3 regions of the Paenibacillus sp. FSL W7-1279 genome follow, and region 1 is predicted to be linked to each of the others. Evidence: riboswitches for the same ligand, from Rfam matches in the RefSeq annotation. Region 1 holds a riboswitch; each other region holds the start of a gene.
The links. Region 1 has a riboswitch for cyclic di-AMP ahead of MKY82_RS00500 (C40 family peptidase). Riboswitches for the same ligand answer to the same signal wherever they lie in the genome.
Positions count from the first base shown of each region.

Region 1 (5,707 bases):
TGATAAGCGCGGATTGCTCGCTCATTCCAGGTCATTACCTCAAGGTCAATTTCGTCGGCAGGCCGCCTCCGTCTGGCTTCCCGGACAATCGTCTGCATAAATCGTTTACCCATTCCACGCCCGCACCAATCAGGCCGCATGCCAAGTCCAATTCGTGTCACCTCATGCATCGGAAACAGCTGGGCAAATCCCCAGAGGGCCTCCCGCTCATCCAGAACCGAGATGTACTGTCTTCGGCGAATGTCCGGATCGCCAAACTCCACCTCAAGCCCTTTCATCTGCTCCCAGGGAAGAAAGCCATAGATATTATAGGGGGGAGGGTAGGCCCAGGCGCATATTTCTTCGGCGTGCTCTTCACGCATGACCACGGTGTGAAATGTAATCGGTGTGGCATCCATTTGCGAAGTCCTCCTATCGTCTGCATAAATAATAACCATATTACGAGCATCCAGGTTGCATCAAAAAAGCCCGCCAAAGAGAGGTAAGGGCTCCTTTAACGGGCAAGCATTATGTATAGGGAAGATTAGCCTCTATAGCTTAGGATGATTCACCGACCGACTCTTCATACTTATCATCGCTCATGATACGCTTTGCACCCACGTATCGCTGATCGTAGTAATCCTCTGCCAGGCGGTTGATAACCACGCCGCGGTTGGAGGAAGCATGGGCGAATTTGCCATCGCCGACATAAATGCCGACGTGGGAGATGCCCTGGCCCGATGTGTTGAAGAACACCAAATCGCCAGCGCGCAGCTCCTTACGGGACACGCTTGTCCCCATGTCGAATTGAGAGCCGGATTGATGCGGGAGCTTCAGACCGAGTTTAGCATAAACATACATGGTGAAGCCGGAACAGTCAAAACCGCTCGTGGTTGTACCACCGTAGCTGTATCTTGTACCTAGAACCTTATCGATTTCCTGATCCAGCGCATGATCAGCAAAGACGCTGCCAACGCCCAAAGTGAACAACAGCGTGATACTTAGGGCTGCTGTCGATAATGTTTTCTTCAGCATGGAAAGCTCCTTTTCGATGCCGCGAGGCATAGCAATCTATATATTAAAGCACTTACATTAATGACAAAGTTGTTACTGCGTCCATTCTATCAGACAGCAAGCGAGATTGGCAATTATTTCTTGGTGAATTTCGCTATTTTTCAATAGCATTAGCTGTCGAAGCACCAAGGAAAATCAATATTTTTCCAAAATGGGTGTTTAATGAAGGGAGAGAAGGGTATATAAAGGATAGATGATGTGAAGACATGGCGAAGTGAAGTGAAATTGTATAATAAATTTTATTTTTTTTCGAAAAGCGGGAACTTTTTTGCTGTCCTGAACGTTATAAAGGTATACACACAAATCAACAAAAGAAAAAAGCCGCTGGATGAGATCGGCACAATCTCATAAACCCAGGGCTTTCTTGTAAGAGTAAATCAATTAAGTTCCAACATTAATTGTAGCTCACAGCTACAGATTTGTACGTATTCTGACTCATAATTCTCTTAGCGCCTACATATCGGTTAGCGTAATAGCTCTGGCTCAGCGGACTGATAATGACACCGCGCGAAGATGAAGAATGAGCGAATTTGCCGCTCCCGACATAAATACCCACATGAGATACACCTCTACCGGATGTGTTGAAGAACACGAGATCGCCAGCTTTCAGGTTGCTCTTGGATACGGCCGTACCTACTTTGTATTGAGCTGCAGACGTGCGGGGCAGGCTAAGACCAAGCTTCTTGTAAACATAGCTGGTGAATCCGGAGCAGTCAAATCCATTCGTTGTAGTTCCACCTGTTTTGTAAGAAACACCAATGGCTGGTTTGATTGCAGTATTTAATTTGGAATCGGCGAAAGCGCTTCCGGTCCCTAATGTGAGTGCGAGTGCGAGGCCTAGAGAAACAGCCGTTAACTTCTTTTTCAAAACAAAAGCTCCTTCCATTGCCTGCGAGGTTAGCTTAAGGGTTCGGTTGAAGGTCCCCTATGATCCCTCTCTTGCGAGATCAATTCACCCAAAACGGATCCCCCGCTTCCCATATCGTTATGGGAATTCGGCTCCTTGAAATGTTGATGAACCCATTCATTGACGTTTGACGTTCCAACATAGTTAGCGAATTACAACGTTCCTACATAAAAGTTACAGTAAAGATGACAAAGTTGTTACTAACATATTCGTTATTTTAGCAGAGTATTAACAATTTGGCAAACGAGGAAACATTATTTTTAAACAAAAAAACCTGTCCCCATCTTGAGGGAACAGGTTTTTTTGTAATTTGGCGTTCAGAAATTTGTAATATAGAGGATAAATGAACTCTTATTCTCTGTAAAATCTAGCGCGGGATAGAAACGTGTCGCTTCTGATTACAGCTTATTCACGAGCGTGTTTCATTATTATAGGGTGACGAATTGTAACCATTAAGGATGCTGTGAGGAGGAATCTCTCCACAAATGATATTGAGCGGACATTGCCCAAATTTGGAAAAGTCCATTCAGGAAATAAGAGGCCTGCTGAATAATTAAGCCGATCAACCCGGCCCAGAAGAGCGAGGCCGAGCTCAGGAGCAGCAGAATGACACAGGCGGATCCGCCGATGGTGATGGATAACAGCATTGCTGTGCCCAAGCGGCGGAAGAGCGCATGGATAGAGCTGATCATGCTGGAATCGCCGGTACGGCCAAATTGCATATAGAGCAATAACAGGCGGATCAGATAGGCGTACAAGAACCAGCCAGCTGCATAGGGCAGTGCATGAAGCAGCAGTACAGGCTCCTGAATTCCATTCAGCAGAATCGGGAGGATTTTGGGCAGAATCCAGTAACCGGGTGCGAAGGTGAGAATAAGCTCAACCAGATAGAATAGCGTTACGGGTTTCCACAGTTTCCGCATGCCAGTGAAGAAGAATAAACCGCGCTCGCCCTTGGCTTCCTGGTGAAGGTTGTAGAAGATGCCGGCCCGAATGAGCGGGGTGAGGAACATCCGGATCAAGAGCAAACCGGCCAAAAGCCATCCGTAAGTGTGTACTGTGCTGCTCAAGGACAGGCTCATCTCGCCCTCGTAGAAGAATAAAAGACGGCTGAGCTCGTTAGGGGCGGAATCCGGATATCGCATCAGAAGGGGGACGACTGCCGATTTTACGAGTCGGTACAGGCAATATCCCCACAGCAAACGGTATAAGAAGAGCAGAATCGAGACGTATAGCTGGTCTTTAACACTGATCCACCCTTGGCCTGCGTAACTTTTCATGTGCTCCCCCCTCACCATGACAGGCTGCCGAACAGCGTCTCCACAAGCTTGGTAATACTGAGATTCCAGCGTGTAACCACCGTCGGATCCATTCCTGCCTTCATATAGTTATTAATGTGTTTATTCTCCAGGACGATGGAGTACTTCGGATCAACCATGGCCCAGGCGAGCGGAGAGCTGTATTCCAGGGTGTAAGCCACTTTGCCGTCTTTGCCGCTCCAGGTTCGTTCCACCGTTTTGCCGTCCTCAAAGGCGAACACGATCGGCACATCGGTGATATCCCCGTCCTTGCTCGTAATCTGGACCGTGGACTCATACCGAGGATTTTCAGCCGTGCCTTTATTTTTGGTTTTGATCACGTCGATGGCGACATCCGCCATCTGGCTTCCATATACATATTGGTCAAAATACGACTGCCAGGACGTTTTGCTTACTTGCTCGACGACTTTCTGAAAGTCAGATGTGGTTGGATGCTTGAACCGGTATTTCTGGGCATAGGTATGCATAATCTTGCCCATCATCTGTGGACCGACCTGCCGTTCGATGCCTTGCAGCACCAGCTTGCCCCTCGTATATACATTCAGTGCGTAGTTTTCGTGAGAGCTGTATTTCCAGGATTCCATCTTCAGCGGTGCAGGGGAAGTAATGGATGCTCCCTGAGCCGCCGTATTGGAGGTAATACCGTATTCTTTTTCCATCACTCGTTCTTCTGCATAGGTTGCAAAGGCCTCGTCCAGCCACGCTTCCTCAAATTCGTTACTTGCAATCATTCCGTAAAAATATTGATGGGCGATCTCATGAATAACGGTCCGCTCCAGTTCATATCCCGGCGAATCGTTCTTGGCACCGAAGGCTGTGACCAGCGTCGGGTATTCCATGCCGCCTGCACCGTTGCCCGATTCAGGCGGAACGACGATGGACAACGTGGAGTACGGATAGGTTCCGTACCATTTTCCAAACGAAGCGAGTGCCGACTTGGCGGCATCAAAGTAACGCTCCTATAAGTCTTTATGGGCTGGATCGAGATACAGCTTGATGCGGACGCCAGGTACGCCTGGTGCGGAGAATGCTTCTTCTGCCGTGACAAAGTTTGGCGATGCCGACCAGGCAAAATCATGTACGTCATCCGCGTAAAACTGATAAATTTTTTCCCCGTTTGATTTTTGGGCAGGCTTGGTAGGGAATCCGGTCGCGGCGACAATGTAATTTTCGGGCACTCGAATGCGAACGCTGTAAATGCCGAAGTTGGAATAGAATTCGGAGTTGCCGTGGTATTGATGAAGATTCCAGCCTTCCTCTGCTCTTCCGCGAAGACCGGCCGGTTCATAGACCGAAATTTTCGGAAACCATTGGCCAGCCATGATAAAATTCTCGGTGGTTCCCATGCGGGCAAATATTTTGGGAAGCTCGACCTCGAACTCCAAATGAATGGTAACACTCTCCCCGCTCTTGATGGGTTTAGGCAACCTTAGCTTGGCAAGGCTGTGATCCTTGATGTTGCCGTCGTCAGGTTGAACAAATTGAAGGCGATGGGTCAGGGCCAGTCCTTCGGTTGTTTTCACGCTGGTAATGGTCATGGAGCCGTATCCGTCATCTGGCATGGGATCGGAACGAAGCCTGCCGCCCGATTCCTTCATAAAAGTCGTGTCATTGGAAGCAAAAGCATTGGGATACAGATGAAAGTACAGCTCGTTTACGCTTTTTTTGCCTGGATGAGTCCAAGTGAGTGTCTGTTTGCCCTTAAGCTTGTTCTCCTCAGGCTCGTACCGAACATCCATATGATATTCCACCAGCCGGTCGCTTAAGGCCGGAGCGGGAATATTAGGCTGCACCTTAGGCGGTGAGAGCGGGGCCTTCTCCACGGCAGAGGCGGAGGGCTTGCCCGCATTTGGGGCAAGAGCAGACGCTGAGGACCCTGGATTCAGAAATATCGGCATCGATCCTGCAAGCAAACCTAGGGCAAGCAGGGATGATAGAAAGACTTTGGCACGTGGTGGGACCATATCGAACAACCTCCCGTTGACAAGCATCTAGTGCATGTATATGTTTGCTTTTGGGGGATTATTAGTTAAAATAAAATTATTGGGACATGGTTATCAATTTAGCAGCTGATACGTAAGCATCGGCTCTGATATAGGAGGTCGGCAGCAGTGGAGAATGAAGAGCAGAAGCAGGGTGCGAAGAAACCGATTGCTTTGAATATTATTAATAGCAAGAGTAAGCATAAAGGGTTTGGATCAGGCTCCATCGATCTGAACAGTCTGTCACCCGTCATTATCGATAATGGCGAGGCCCGAGTGGATATTGGGGCCATGCATGCCAAGAGTAAGGTGGAGAAGGGTATCCGTTTCAGCATGAACCGGGATGAAGTGCCCAATGGACGACAGGTATGGATCGTGTGGGTGGCTGTAGATCGTACGGCGGAAGGACAGCATTATGCAGGCATGACCGCCTGTGAAATGTGGAT
Region 1 covers NZ_CP150215.1:102,427-108,133, forward strand. Annotated here, with positions in the region: gene MKY82_RS00490 (GNAT family N-acetyltransferase) at 1-398, opposite strand, end outside; gene MKY82_RS00495 (C40 family peptidase) at 538-1,011, opposite strand; gene MKY82_RS00500 (C40 family peptidase) at 1,448-1,921, opposite strand; cyclic di-AMP (ydaO/yuaA leader) riboswitch at 1,925-2,064, opposite strand; gene MKY82_RS00505 (hypothetical protein) at 2,413-3,240, opposite strand; partial or broken gene MKY82_RS00510 (M1 family metallopeptidase) at 3,252-5,243, opposite strand; gene MKY82_RS00515 (YwhD family protein) at 5,391-5,707, shown strand, end outside.

Region 2 (5,707 bases), 3.0 Mb from region 1:
CGATGTATGTTAGTCAGCATTATTTATCCCATCTGTTCAAAAAAGAAGTCGGCGATTCCCCCTTCAATTACTTGATATCCCGCCGAATTGAAGAGGCCAAGCGCCTGCTGGCGGATTCCGAAATGCCGGTACATGAGGTTGCTTCCCAAGTCGGTTACGGCAATGATAAGTACTTCTCGATGTTATTCAAAAAAATTACCGGTCAAACACCGAGCTCGTTCCGGGAACAGAGCAAAATGGGGATTGAGTAAAGGATTGCAGTATTATCTTTCCAGCAAAGCAGGCAGCCGTTGTGGTACGGCTGCCTGCTTTTTAAATATGAACGGCAATCTGCCTTCAATGTCTTCAAAAGTATGGGGCATGCTTGATTTTGATGGGACCGACCGCTTCGATCTTGCTCTGGCATCCCAGTCGATAGCCTTCTTCGATTTCTTCTGGATCGAGGCGCCGCTCTTCGGCCAAATTGGGCTCGGACAAATACTCGATTCCCTCCACCACCATGCAGCGGCAGCGCGCACAAGTTCCTCTTTTGCAAAAAGAGTTCCAGTCCACCTCATTCCGCTCGGCCAGATCAAGCACCGTCATGCCAAGAACAGGCGCCACGCTGCGGCGAACCTCGCGGCCTGCAAGCTCAATGATCGGATCCGGTACGGCTTCCATTATCTCTTCTGCTGGAGGGATCGAGGCTTTGTCTCCGCTATCCCCGCCCTTTTTCTTCTTCCAGAATTTAAACACCCGTATTATCCCCCTATGCATGTCATCATCAGGTTATGTATCAAATCCTTCATTTATTATACTGGAAAGTTTAAAAAATCAATATGCTTACTCATATCTATTCTATGACATTGACATCATGGAATTGGAACTCTATGAAAATTTTGCTATACTAGCGTATGCTAGACCCAATTCCATATTCTATGAAATCATTCTATTATTTTAATGGATCGGAGGAAATACATAAGCATGCTGCACAAACAAATAGGAAAAACAGCTGTTGCTGCCGTTCTTGCCTTATCCCTGCTCGGCACCACCTCCCATGTTAGCCAGGTACATGCAGAGCCTGCCATATCGGTAAAGCTGGATGACGTTACGCTAACCTTCGATGCGGCTCCGCGGGTTGACAAAGGGGTCACCTACGTTCCATTCCGGACGGTTGGAGAAGCACTGGGCATTCAAATCACATGGAATAGCAAGACGCAAACCGTGAAGGCCATTGGCAGCGTGAAAGGCCAATCGACTGAAGTATTACTTCAAGTGGGGAGCACGAACGCAACCGTCAATGGAAAAAAAGTGAAGCTTGCAGCTCCGCCGGTGGAGCGGGAAGGCCGTGTGCTGATCACGCTCAGCTCGTTCAGCAGCCAATTCGGCGTTGATGTCGGCTGGAACCAGGCGACTCGTACAGTCTCCCTCGTATCGCCACAGCGCGACATGCATTTGAGAGCTTTCTATGCATTACAATCTTTCCAAGAACGGGATCTTGTGGGATCCATGAATTCAGTTGCCTTTGGCTGGAGCCGCATCGATCGCGAGGGTCAGTTCACGCTTCAAGGGGATGAGTACCGCCTCCCCGCTGCGGCTGGCGACGTTACGCCGCAATCGATTGTAGCAGATGCTGCAAATCAGAATATTAAACCATATCTCATGGTTTATGCCTTGGATGGGAACGGCGAGTTAACCAAGGTCCTAAGCGATAGCAACCTGCGCCAAAAGTCTATTGAAGGCATCACATCCGCGGTAGCGGAGAACGGATTCGGCGGTGTTGTGCTTGACTTTGAAGGGCTCGGATTTAAACTGGATGCCGTGAAGCAGCAGAAGCTGCTCAATGATTACGTCAAGCAATTGAAAGCCGCATTGCCGAATGACGTTGCCCTGTCTTTAGCCGTGCCGCCATTGAACAGCGCCTATAAAGGTTATGATTACAAGACACTGGCCTCTATCGCTGATGACCTGATTGTTATGGCCTATCAGTACAATCCGGTTGGAACCAAATCTCAGGTTCCCGAACCGAACAGTCTGGTGGACCAAGCGATCCAGCTGGCACTCCAAGCAGGCGTCCCGAAGCAGAAGCTCCTGCTTGGCATCAGTTTAAGCAGCGAAACCTCCACTTCCGTGGACGATAAACTCGGCTTGGCCAAACGTTATGACCTGAAGGGAGCCGCCTTCTGGCGTCTGGGCTTGTTCCGTCTCTATAATAATGGAATGGAAGCTGCCGTGAATGCCTCTGTTGTTAAGGAGTAACCGAACACCCCCTTGTGGGATGATAGACTTATAGTAACAAAAACGTCTATCGACGTACTTTCACAGATGACAGACAGTTAGTAGAAGTTTTTCTTGCGATATCAGGAAGTCACAAGCTTCGAAGTTTATACTCTCTCATATCTAAAAAAAGAAAGCCTGACAAGGTCATCCCTTTGTCAGGCTTTCTGATTATGTATCGTACTCTAAATGGCTGCGTAATCCAACTAGCTTGCGCTTCCTACCAGCTTTGCATAGTTTTCTTGACTCAAAACACGACGTGCCGTGACATAACGCGGCTCGTAATAGGAATCGCTAAGCTTGCTGATTCTGACTCCCTTGCTGCTGGAAGCATGTGCAAATTGTCCGTCACCAATGTAAACGCCTGCATGAGAAATTCCGCTACCGCTCGTATTGAAGAATACCAAATCTCCAACCCGCAGATCTTGGCGATCCACATGTTCACCGGCTTGAGCCTGGCTTTGGGAAGTGCGCGGAAGATCAATGTCGAAATTTCTAAACATGTACAGTATAAATCCGGAGCAATCAAACCCGCTGGTAGTCGTTCCGCCCCATTTGTATGGAGTTCCTACCAATTGCTTCACTTGATACTGAAAATTCGGTTGTTGATCAGCAAATGCTGAAACGGCACCAGAAGAAAAAATAATTGCAGACCCTAGCAAAGTGATGACAAACTTCTTCAAAATATGTTCTCTCCTTCGATGCCTACGGAGTTAGCTAAGGGTTCGGTTGAAGGTTCCCTATACTCTCTATACAAGAGTAATTCACCCAAGACGGTTCCCCCGTTTTCACAAACGAAATTCGGCAAAATTCATTAACGTTTTGTAACCTTCTCTTAATATAGTATACAAGCAAGGATGCTGTCAATGATATCCTAAAAATCTATCGTTTTATGTTTGGAGCTGTCGTAAAGATGAAGAATTTCGGCAGGAGATTGGTTAACCGTCTCACTCAGTCATGACAATTATGTAACTCTGTTCTCCTTTCCGCGCTGCTTTTTTAATTAATCTAGCAACTATTTACAAATCTATGCGTTTACATATCAGAAATGAAATTAAAGAGGTGATCCATCACTTATGAGTCAAATAACGATGGCAGAAGCACTAGCTGTTCGGGCAGCAATTAACCGTCTCATCAATCAGTTGATGTCGGAACGCTTGAACAACAGCAGCACGATTATTGAAAAAGGGGAGACGGCGGAATACCCTACGCGCAGCGTAGATGCCATTACGGAAGAAATCGAAGCGGCCGCGGCGGATTATAGGAAGCTGGATTTGCTGATGGCAATCTCCAATACCACGCAGACTATTCCCTGGAACGGCTCCGACATTACGATCATGGAAGCGATCGAGCTGGCCAAACAAATACGCAGCGATATCGGACAGCTTGCCCATCTCGGTTCCCGCAAGAAGCTGGAGCGCCAGAGCAGCCGTGGCAGCGGAGACGGTGCCATAACGCTGTTCAACGTCGCCTTATATGATCCAGAGGCTTATCAGGCGCTAGCCCGCAAGAAGGAACGCGAGGTAACCAAGCTCTCTTCGCTGATTGAGCATGCCAATCATACGTCTTTGATTACGTTTGACGCATCCAAGTACATGGAATAGCGACAGCCGCCGGCTCCAAGCCTGCAGGTCACCCCACGTGCGGGTTTGGAGCCGGCGGTTTCCGCCGGCGGGCGGGAAAGTGCGAGCAACCGTTTATTGTTTGTCGGATACAAACAAACCTAACCAGAAACCAAAAAAATCGACTCCAGCGCAAACGGATGACGGTTTACGGTTCACGCCTATCACTTGTTACTTGTTACGGACTTATGACGCAAATAAATGATCGCTCCGTTTCCCGCTCTCTCTATGAATAATTGGAAAGCCGCCCTTCTGAGGGCGGCTTTTGTTGATTTCTCTTTAGCTAGGTAACTGGATACTACGTCGTCATTCCGAGCGCTCTTTCTGGTATCTATTTATCATTGATCCTATTCGTATCATTCTCTTCAGGCCTATGCTACTGGAACAAAGCCGCAGCTCCAACCAGACCAACATCGTCCCGAAGTCCTGCAGGAACGATCTCGTACGTCCCTAAATAGGACGGCATGACCAGCTTATCCGTCATTTCCCGCAGCTGCGGGAACAACAGCTCACCTGCTCTGCTCACACCCCCGCCAATGACGATGCGATCGGGGTTAAAGCTGTGAATGACGTTAACCAGTCCAAGCGCCATGTAATAGATGGCACGATCAATGACCTCCATTGCAACGGGGTCTTGAAGACGTTTGGCCTCGAATACATGCTTGGCGTTCACTCCCGCATCAGCTGCCGCCAGTTCTGATATGACACTTGGCTGGGTAAGCATTCGCTGGGATGCTGCGAGTCCGATGGCTGTTCCAGAAGCAAATACCTCCCAACAGCCGTGGCTGCCGCAATTGCACTGCGGACCGCTGGGATCAATGATATGGTGTCCCAGTTCCCCAGCAAAGGAACTGCTGCCCAGGAACAGCTTCCCATCCAGCACGATGCCTGAGCCGATACCGGTGCTCAGCGTCACGTACACCATGTTCGTCGCCCCTCTTCCGGCACCTCTTACATACTCTCCCCATGCGGCTGCATTAGCATCATTCAGCACCTGAACCTCCGTATGCAGCTCACGTTCCATCCATGCTTTGAGGGGAACATTCGTCCATTGCGGCAGATTCGTCCCATGGATGACAATGCCCTCCCGGCTGTTAACCGTTCCCGGCGAAGCCATGCCAACCCCTCGGAGCGATTGGCCGCCCGAGACGCTGCGAATCATATTCGTAATTCTCGTAACCACTTCTTCGGCCGTACGCGCGCCTGCCGTCTCCATTTGCTCCCGGTTCAGCAGCTGTCCTTCGGAATCAAAGAGCGCTGCCGCGATCTTCGTACCCCCAAGGTCAACGCCAACCACAAATTCTTGCTGTTTATTCAATACGGTTTGCAATTTTTGTTCACCTGTTTCCGATAGGTTTGCTACTTCTAATGATGTAAGCTGTCAGCCAATGATCGCAGCTCAACCGGATCAATGGGCTTCAGCCCTGATCGGCCATACCGGACAGCGGAGCCGAAATGCACCTCGCTCACGCCGGTCTGGTCGATAAAATCATGTATGATTTCCCACTTCAGGCCATTGCCTGCCAATATTTTAAGCTCGCTTCCTGCCGTATGTTCTACCAGCTCCCGAATTCTCGGGATGGCTTGCGGTGCAGGCTGCGGCCCGCCAGACGTTAAGACGCGGGTAACCGACCGGTATTTCTGCAATGTACGAAGCCCTTCGAACTGATCCTCCAATTCATCAAAAGCCCGGTGGAACGTGACCTGCATATCCCCTGTCCATTCCAGCATTTTGACTAAGGAGACCTCGTCAATCTTTCCTTCCGGAGTCAGCATGCCGATTACTACGCCAGCTGCGCCTGCCTTGCGGATCGCCTTCACCTCCGCAA
Region 2 covers NZ_CP150215.1:4,617,570-4,623,276, forward strand. Annotated here, with positions in the region: gene MKY82_RS20495 (AraC family transcriptional regulator) at 1-251, shown strand, start outside; gene MKY82_RS20500 (2Fe-2S iron-sulfur cluster-binding protein) at 346-735, opposite strand; gene MKY82_RS20505 (stalk domain-containing protein) at 964-2,238, shown strand; gene MKY82_RS20510 (C40 family peptidase) at 2,463-2,939, opposite strand; cyclic di-AMP (ydaO/yuaA leader) riboswitch at 2,943-3,073, opposite strand; gene MKY82_RS20515 (hypothetical protein) at 3,333-3,860, shown strand; gene MKY82_RS20520 (ROK family protein) at 4,255-5,208, opposite strand; gene MKY82_RS20525 (copper homeostasis protein CutC) at 5,244-5,707, opposite strand, start outside.
Region 2: it holds a riboswitch for cyclic di-AMP, as region 1 does, so the genes downstream of both, MKY82_RS20510 (C40 family peptidase) here and MKY82_RS00500 (C40 family peptidase) in region 1, are expected to answer to the same signal.

Region 3 (5,707 bases), 1.1 Mb from region 1:
TCCGTTGGAACGGAATCGCTGCAGGAAGCTCTGCAGCCGCTCGCTCTGGGGATTATCGAATATCTCCTCCGGCGTGCCCTGCTCAACGATCCTTCCCTCGGCTCCGAAGATGACGCGGTCGGCGATTTCCTTCGCAAAATCCATCTCATGCGTAATCAGCATCATGGCCATTTCGCCTTCCTCCGCGATTTCCCGGATGACCTCCAGCACTTCGCCGACCAGCTCCGGATCAAGCGCAGAGGTCACCTCGTCAAACACCATAACCTTTGGCCGCATGACCAGCGCTCTGGCGATGGCAACCCGCTGCTTCTGGCCCCCGGACAGATTGGACGGGTACATCTTCAATTTGTCGGCCAAACCGACCTTACTGAGCATGGAGACGGCCCGCTCCTCCGCCTCCTCCTTGGATAAACCCAGCACTTTGCGCGGGGCCTCCGTCACATTCCGAAGCACGTTCATGTGCGGGAACAGATTGAAATGCTGAAAGACCATGCCGACATTGCAGCGCATCCGGTGCAAATGCTTTTCATTGGCCCGAACCAGCTTGCCCTTCTCTTCCATATGCCAGAGCAGCTCACCATCAACCTCGATGGTTCCCTCGGTGGGTTCTTCCAGCGTCATCAGCATCCGGCCCATCGTTGTTTTGCCTGATCCGCTCGGACCGATCACAGCCACCTTTTCTCCAGGCTGCATCTCCAGATCGATGCCTTTAAGCACCTGTAGATCACCAAACGACTTGGTCACGCCGGTATATTTCACAATCGGCTTTGTACCCGTAGCGGTAACGGGATTTCCCTCCTGCTGCGGCACCTTCGACGCTTCCGCCTGCTCATCGATCACAACGGCATTCAATTGATTCCCTCCTTTTATTTTCCACGCTGCAGATTCATGCGTTTTTCCAGCCTTTGCACAAGCAATGAGGCGATATAACTGATGACCAGGAACAGAATCCCGACCATCGTATACGGTTCAAATGCACGGAACGACTGCGACACGATATTTTTAGCCGTCAGCATCATCTCCACAAGCGTTATGGCGCATAGAATCGGCGTCTCTTTAAACATAACAATCAAATAATTACCCAGTACCGGAATGATCGGCGGCACCGCTTGCGGCAGGATAATACTTCGCCAGGTTTGGGCTTTCGTGTAATTCAGTGCTGTGGCAGCCTCCCATTGTCCCTTCGGCACTCCCTCGATTCCGGATCGGTACACCTCGGACAGATATGTGCTGTAATGCAGCCCGAGACCGATCACCCCGGCATAGAAGGCCGGAATGGAGATTCCGGTAAGAAGCGGCAGGCTGTAATACAGGAAGAAGACCTGCACCAGCAGCGGTGTATTGCGAATGAATTCGATCATTCCTTTGGTTATTAGTGACAGCACCTTAAACCGACTCCGCGCTGCAAAAGCAAGCAGCAATCCGATGATCAATGCCACCGCGAAAGCGCAGATCGTCACCCATACCGTCATTTTTAATGCACTCAAGAGCTGGGGCAGGATATCCCATACATAGTTCCAATCCCACATGACTATAACCTCCCCGCTGTCCATTTACGCTCCAGCAGTCGAACTGCCAGCGAAACGAGCGTAGCAATGACAAAATACATGAGGAGCAGCAGCACCAGAATCTCGGTCGTCCAGGAGATGTAATTATTGCGGAGCACCATCGCCTGATACGTTAAATCCGCCATCGTGATGAAATAAACCAGTGAGGTGGATTTGATGAGCTCCACAAGCTGATTCCCGAAAGGGGGAAGCATTCGCAGGGACGCTTGAGGCAATATGACATTCCACAGTCTTTGCCAAGGCTTCAGATTAAGCGCTACAGCGGCTTCCCATTGTCCTTTCGGAACGGCCAACACGGCGCTGCGAACGATTTCCGAGCCGTATGCGCCGAAGTTCAGCCCGATCGCGAGGATCGCAGCCAGCATTTTCGGAAGCTCGACGCCGATGAACGGAAGGGCGAAATACAACCAGAACAGCTGCACCAGCAAGGAGGTCCCCCGAAAGACTTCCACGTACCCGGCTGTCAACGTGCGAATGATCCACAGCTTCGACAGTCGGCATAACCCGGCTGCAAAGGACATCACGACCGCAAGAATGGCTGAAAAGAAAGCAACTACAATCGTGATCTCCGCCCCTTTCAACAGCGTAGGGAGAAAATCAATCCACGAATTCGGCATGCTATTCCCCGCAAAGGGCAGCGGCCGTCATCTCGCCCGGGAGCTCTTCTTCTGTGAACCCGAACTTCTGCAAAATTTCCAGCAGCTCGCCCGACTCCTTCATTTTTTGAAGCTCCGCATTATAAGCCTCCTGGAACTCGGTATCCGCTTGGCGGAAAGCCGTAGCTCCATAACCGCGAACGCTTTCGCCGTCGATGACCGGCTGCTCGAAATCAGCCACGCGTTCGATGCTGTCGTCGCTGGCCGAATCCAGCATCGCCTGCAGGGACGGCCCCGTCATGGTAATTGCATGCACCCGGTCTGCCTGAAGGGCGCTAATGGCCGAGGCTTGATCGGGGACCTGCACAATCCGGTCCGTAGGAATACCGGACTTTTCCATGTAGCCGATTTCGACCGCACCGGTCATAACGGCGACTTTAGCTTGGTCATGATTGGCAATATCCTCATAACTTCCGAGTCCCAGCGGATTCCCTTGCTTCACCGCAATGGCTTCCCCGATGCTGTACTCCGGATTAGCAAACAATACGGCAGAGCAGCGATCCGGATTAATGAACATGCCTGCGGTAATTAGATCAAACCGCTCGGCCTGCAGTCCGGCAACCAGCGATCCGAATTCCGTAAGCTCTCCCCTCATTTCCTTGATGCCAAGCCGCTCCAAAATAACCCTCGCAATCTCAACCGCTTCTCCTGTCAGCTCCCCGTTGGCCTCTTTATAGGCATAAGGCTTCTCATTCGCAAATCCCACGGTGATATACCCCTGCTCAATGGCTTGCTCCAATGTACTCCCTTTGTCGCCGCAAGCCGCAAGCGACACCCCCATAATCAATGACAACATCAGTACAACCACTCTCTTCAAAACTTCCCACAACCTTTCATTATGACTTTGGTATTCTTAAAAATGGCATGTTGAAATTATCCATGTTAACACATATGTTAACTAGGATTTAAGCATATTCAGATACCTTGCATGGGTCGGACCTTCAGGGAAGATGATTCATCCATCTCCTTCCACGCTTAAACCCAATGCCATCTGACCGATTTAATTGGTTTTGGTTAAACATTTGCAGGCCTTGCCCCTCCTCTTTAGCAGAATACAAAAAGACCACCAAACAGGGGATCTAGACATAGCTCCGCCAGCAGGGGGTCAAAAAATAGAGAAAAGGCCCCTAAAGAGAATTAAGGGCCTTTGTTATGAACATCCATTATGTATGCAAGACCCATCCACTGCTGACGAGGTTAGCTGACGGACTCGGGTAAGATGGTACCCTACACTCGTGATTCCAAGTGACTCGCCCCTGATGAAACTGGTTCCCCCGCTTTCCGGAAAATGTATGCCGGAAACTAAGCGTGTGTCCATGATAAAGGGAACTTCAGGAAAAGTCAAACCCCTTTAACCGCTTTTTCTGGAAATTCAGAGGCGGAAGTTCCGCTCTTCCAGGGCCTATGACAAGCATGAAAAATGCCTCATTCAAGCCTCTCCCCCAACGATGCAGTAATTTTATTCCAGTCTCATTTTTCGCTATATAGCAGGCATTTGCCATGCCTCCCTTACTCATTCATGTGGTGGATCGTTTATGCCATGAATTACATTCGGATTGTGAAAGCTTTCCCCACACATTTACGGCGTAAATACGGCGCAAATTTTTTTTTTTGAACCGCTGCGTACCGAGCCTATGAATATCGTAGGGAAATCCGAAATTCATCCTATAGTTTTGCTATTCGTCAATAGATGAATGCCTCCGAGGCTAGCGTACATTCTGGAAATTATAGGTGTTTATCTATCATTTATGCGCTATTAACCCATGCCGTACCGAGAGTATTTGCGTAGTATAGAACAAATCTAAAGGAGGTGCTTCATTTGGAACGTTCTTCTAGAAAGAGAAAATTGTGTGCTCTTAAAAAAATAGAGAAAAAAGTCATTCATGCGAAGAAAAAGCATTGCCCGTCTCATGGTCATGGTGATCATAAAGGCCACGGAGGTCGTAAAGACCATGCTTGTATTGTTAAAAAGCGTCGATGCCCAAGAGCTATCCGTGGACCTGTAGGTCCTCAGGGTCCTATCGGACCGGTTGGACCGGTCGGACCTATCGGGCCTGTGGGACCTGCCGGACCGACAACTGGTATTGCAGGACCTGCTGGACCTGCTGGACCTGTCGGGCCTGTTGGACCTGTCGGACCTGCGGGACCTACTGGAGCTACTGGAGCTACTGGGGCAACAGGGGCTACAGGAGCAGCCGCCGGAGGAGCCATCATCCCATTCGCATCCGGCATACCGCTTGCTCTGACCACCGTTTTAGGCGGATTAGTCGGATCCGTTGGTCTCGTAGGATTTGGTAACTCGGCCAATACGTTTACGCTGGCTGGCGGTACGATTGACCTCACTGGAGCCGCTGGAACTCTGCTTAACATGGCGTTTAACACGCCACGAGCCGGTACCATCACTGGCATCTCCGCTACCTTTAGCACTACTGTGGCGCTTTCCCTGCTGGGAACTACCGTTACAATTACAGCACAACTGTACAGTGCGCCGGCTACAAGCAACATTTTCGCACCGGTACCAGGCGCTCTTGTTACGCTGGCTCCGCCTCTTACGGGCGTTCTCGCTCTCGGTACGGTAAGCAACGGCTTCGTAGAAGGCCTGGCTATTCCGGTGCCGGCCAATACACGCCTGTTAATGGTATTCTCGGCAACCGCAGCTGGCGCAACACTTGTCACTGCAGTGGCAGGTTACGGCAGCGCTGGTGTCAGCATTATATAAGTTTCGTTTTCCACCTGCAACAAAAAGCCCCGATTTTATATCGGGGCTTTGCTTTATTTACACGGCTGTATATCCGCCATCCACCAGCAAGCTCGTGCCTGTAATGAAGGACGCATCTTCACTGGCGAGGAACAACACGGCTTTGGCTACTTCTTCCGGCTGTCCCAAGCGGCCCATCGGATGAAGGCCGACCAGGTGCTGGGTGATCGCTTCCGTTCTTCCCTGAATAAGAGGAGTATCGATATATCCCGGACATACGGCATTAACCCGGATCCCTTTAGGAGCATAATCTGCGCTCATCGACTGGGTTAACAGCTTAACGCCTCCCTTAGCGGAAGCATAGGCGGTAACGCCCGCTTTTCCGACATGGCTATGGATTGAGCCGCAGTTTACGATCGCCCCTCCGGTTCCTTGGGATAACATTTGCTGGATTACATATTTATCGCACAGGAACACTCCTGTCAGATTAATATCAATCGTTCTTTGCCAGTTGTCCATCGACAACTGATCGGCAGGAGCATCATGAGCAATGCCTGCATTGGCGAACAATACATCGACACGGCCAAAATGCTCAACCGTCTGCTTCACCATATTTGCAACTTCCTGTTCTTGGGTTACATCCGTTTTAACGAACAGCGTTTCAAAGCCTGCCCCTCTTAATTCATCGGAAACTGCTTGTCCCCGGTCCGAATAATCAGCGATAACAACCTTGGCTCCCTCTTCCACAAAAAGCCTTACCGCTGCTTCGCCGATCCCGCTGGCGC
Region 3 covers NZ_CP150215.1:6,544,855-6,550,561, forward strand. Annotated here, with positions in the region: gene ehuA (ectoine/hydroxyectoine ABC transporter ATP-binding protein EhuA) at 1-852, opposite strand, end outside; gene ehuD (ectoine/hydroxyectoine ABC transporter permease subunit EhuD) at 867-1,529, opposite strand; gene ehuC (ectoine/hydroxyectoine ABC transporter permease subunit EhuC) at 1,532-2,185, opposite strand; gene ehuB (ectoine/hydroxyectoine ABC transporter substrate-binding protein EhuB) at 2,187-3,020, opposite strand; cyclic di-AMP (ydaO/yuaA leader) riboswitch at 3,398-3,543, opposite strand; gene MKY82_RS29795 (exosporium glycoprotein BclB-related protein) at 4,044-4,943, shown strand; gene MKY82_RS29800 (SDR family NAD(P)-dependent oxidoreductase) at 5,001-5,707, opposite strand, start outside.
Region 3: it holds a riboswitch for cyclic di-AMP, as region 1 does, so the genes downstream of both, ehuB (ectoine/hydroxyectoine ABC transporter substrate-binding protein EhuB) here and MKY82_RS00500 (C40 family peptidase) in region 1, are expected to answer to the same signal.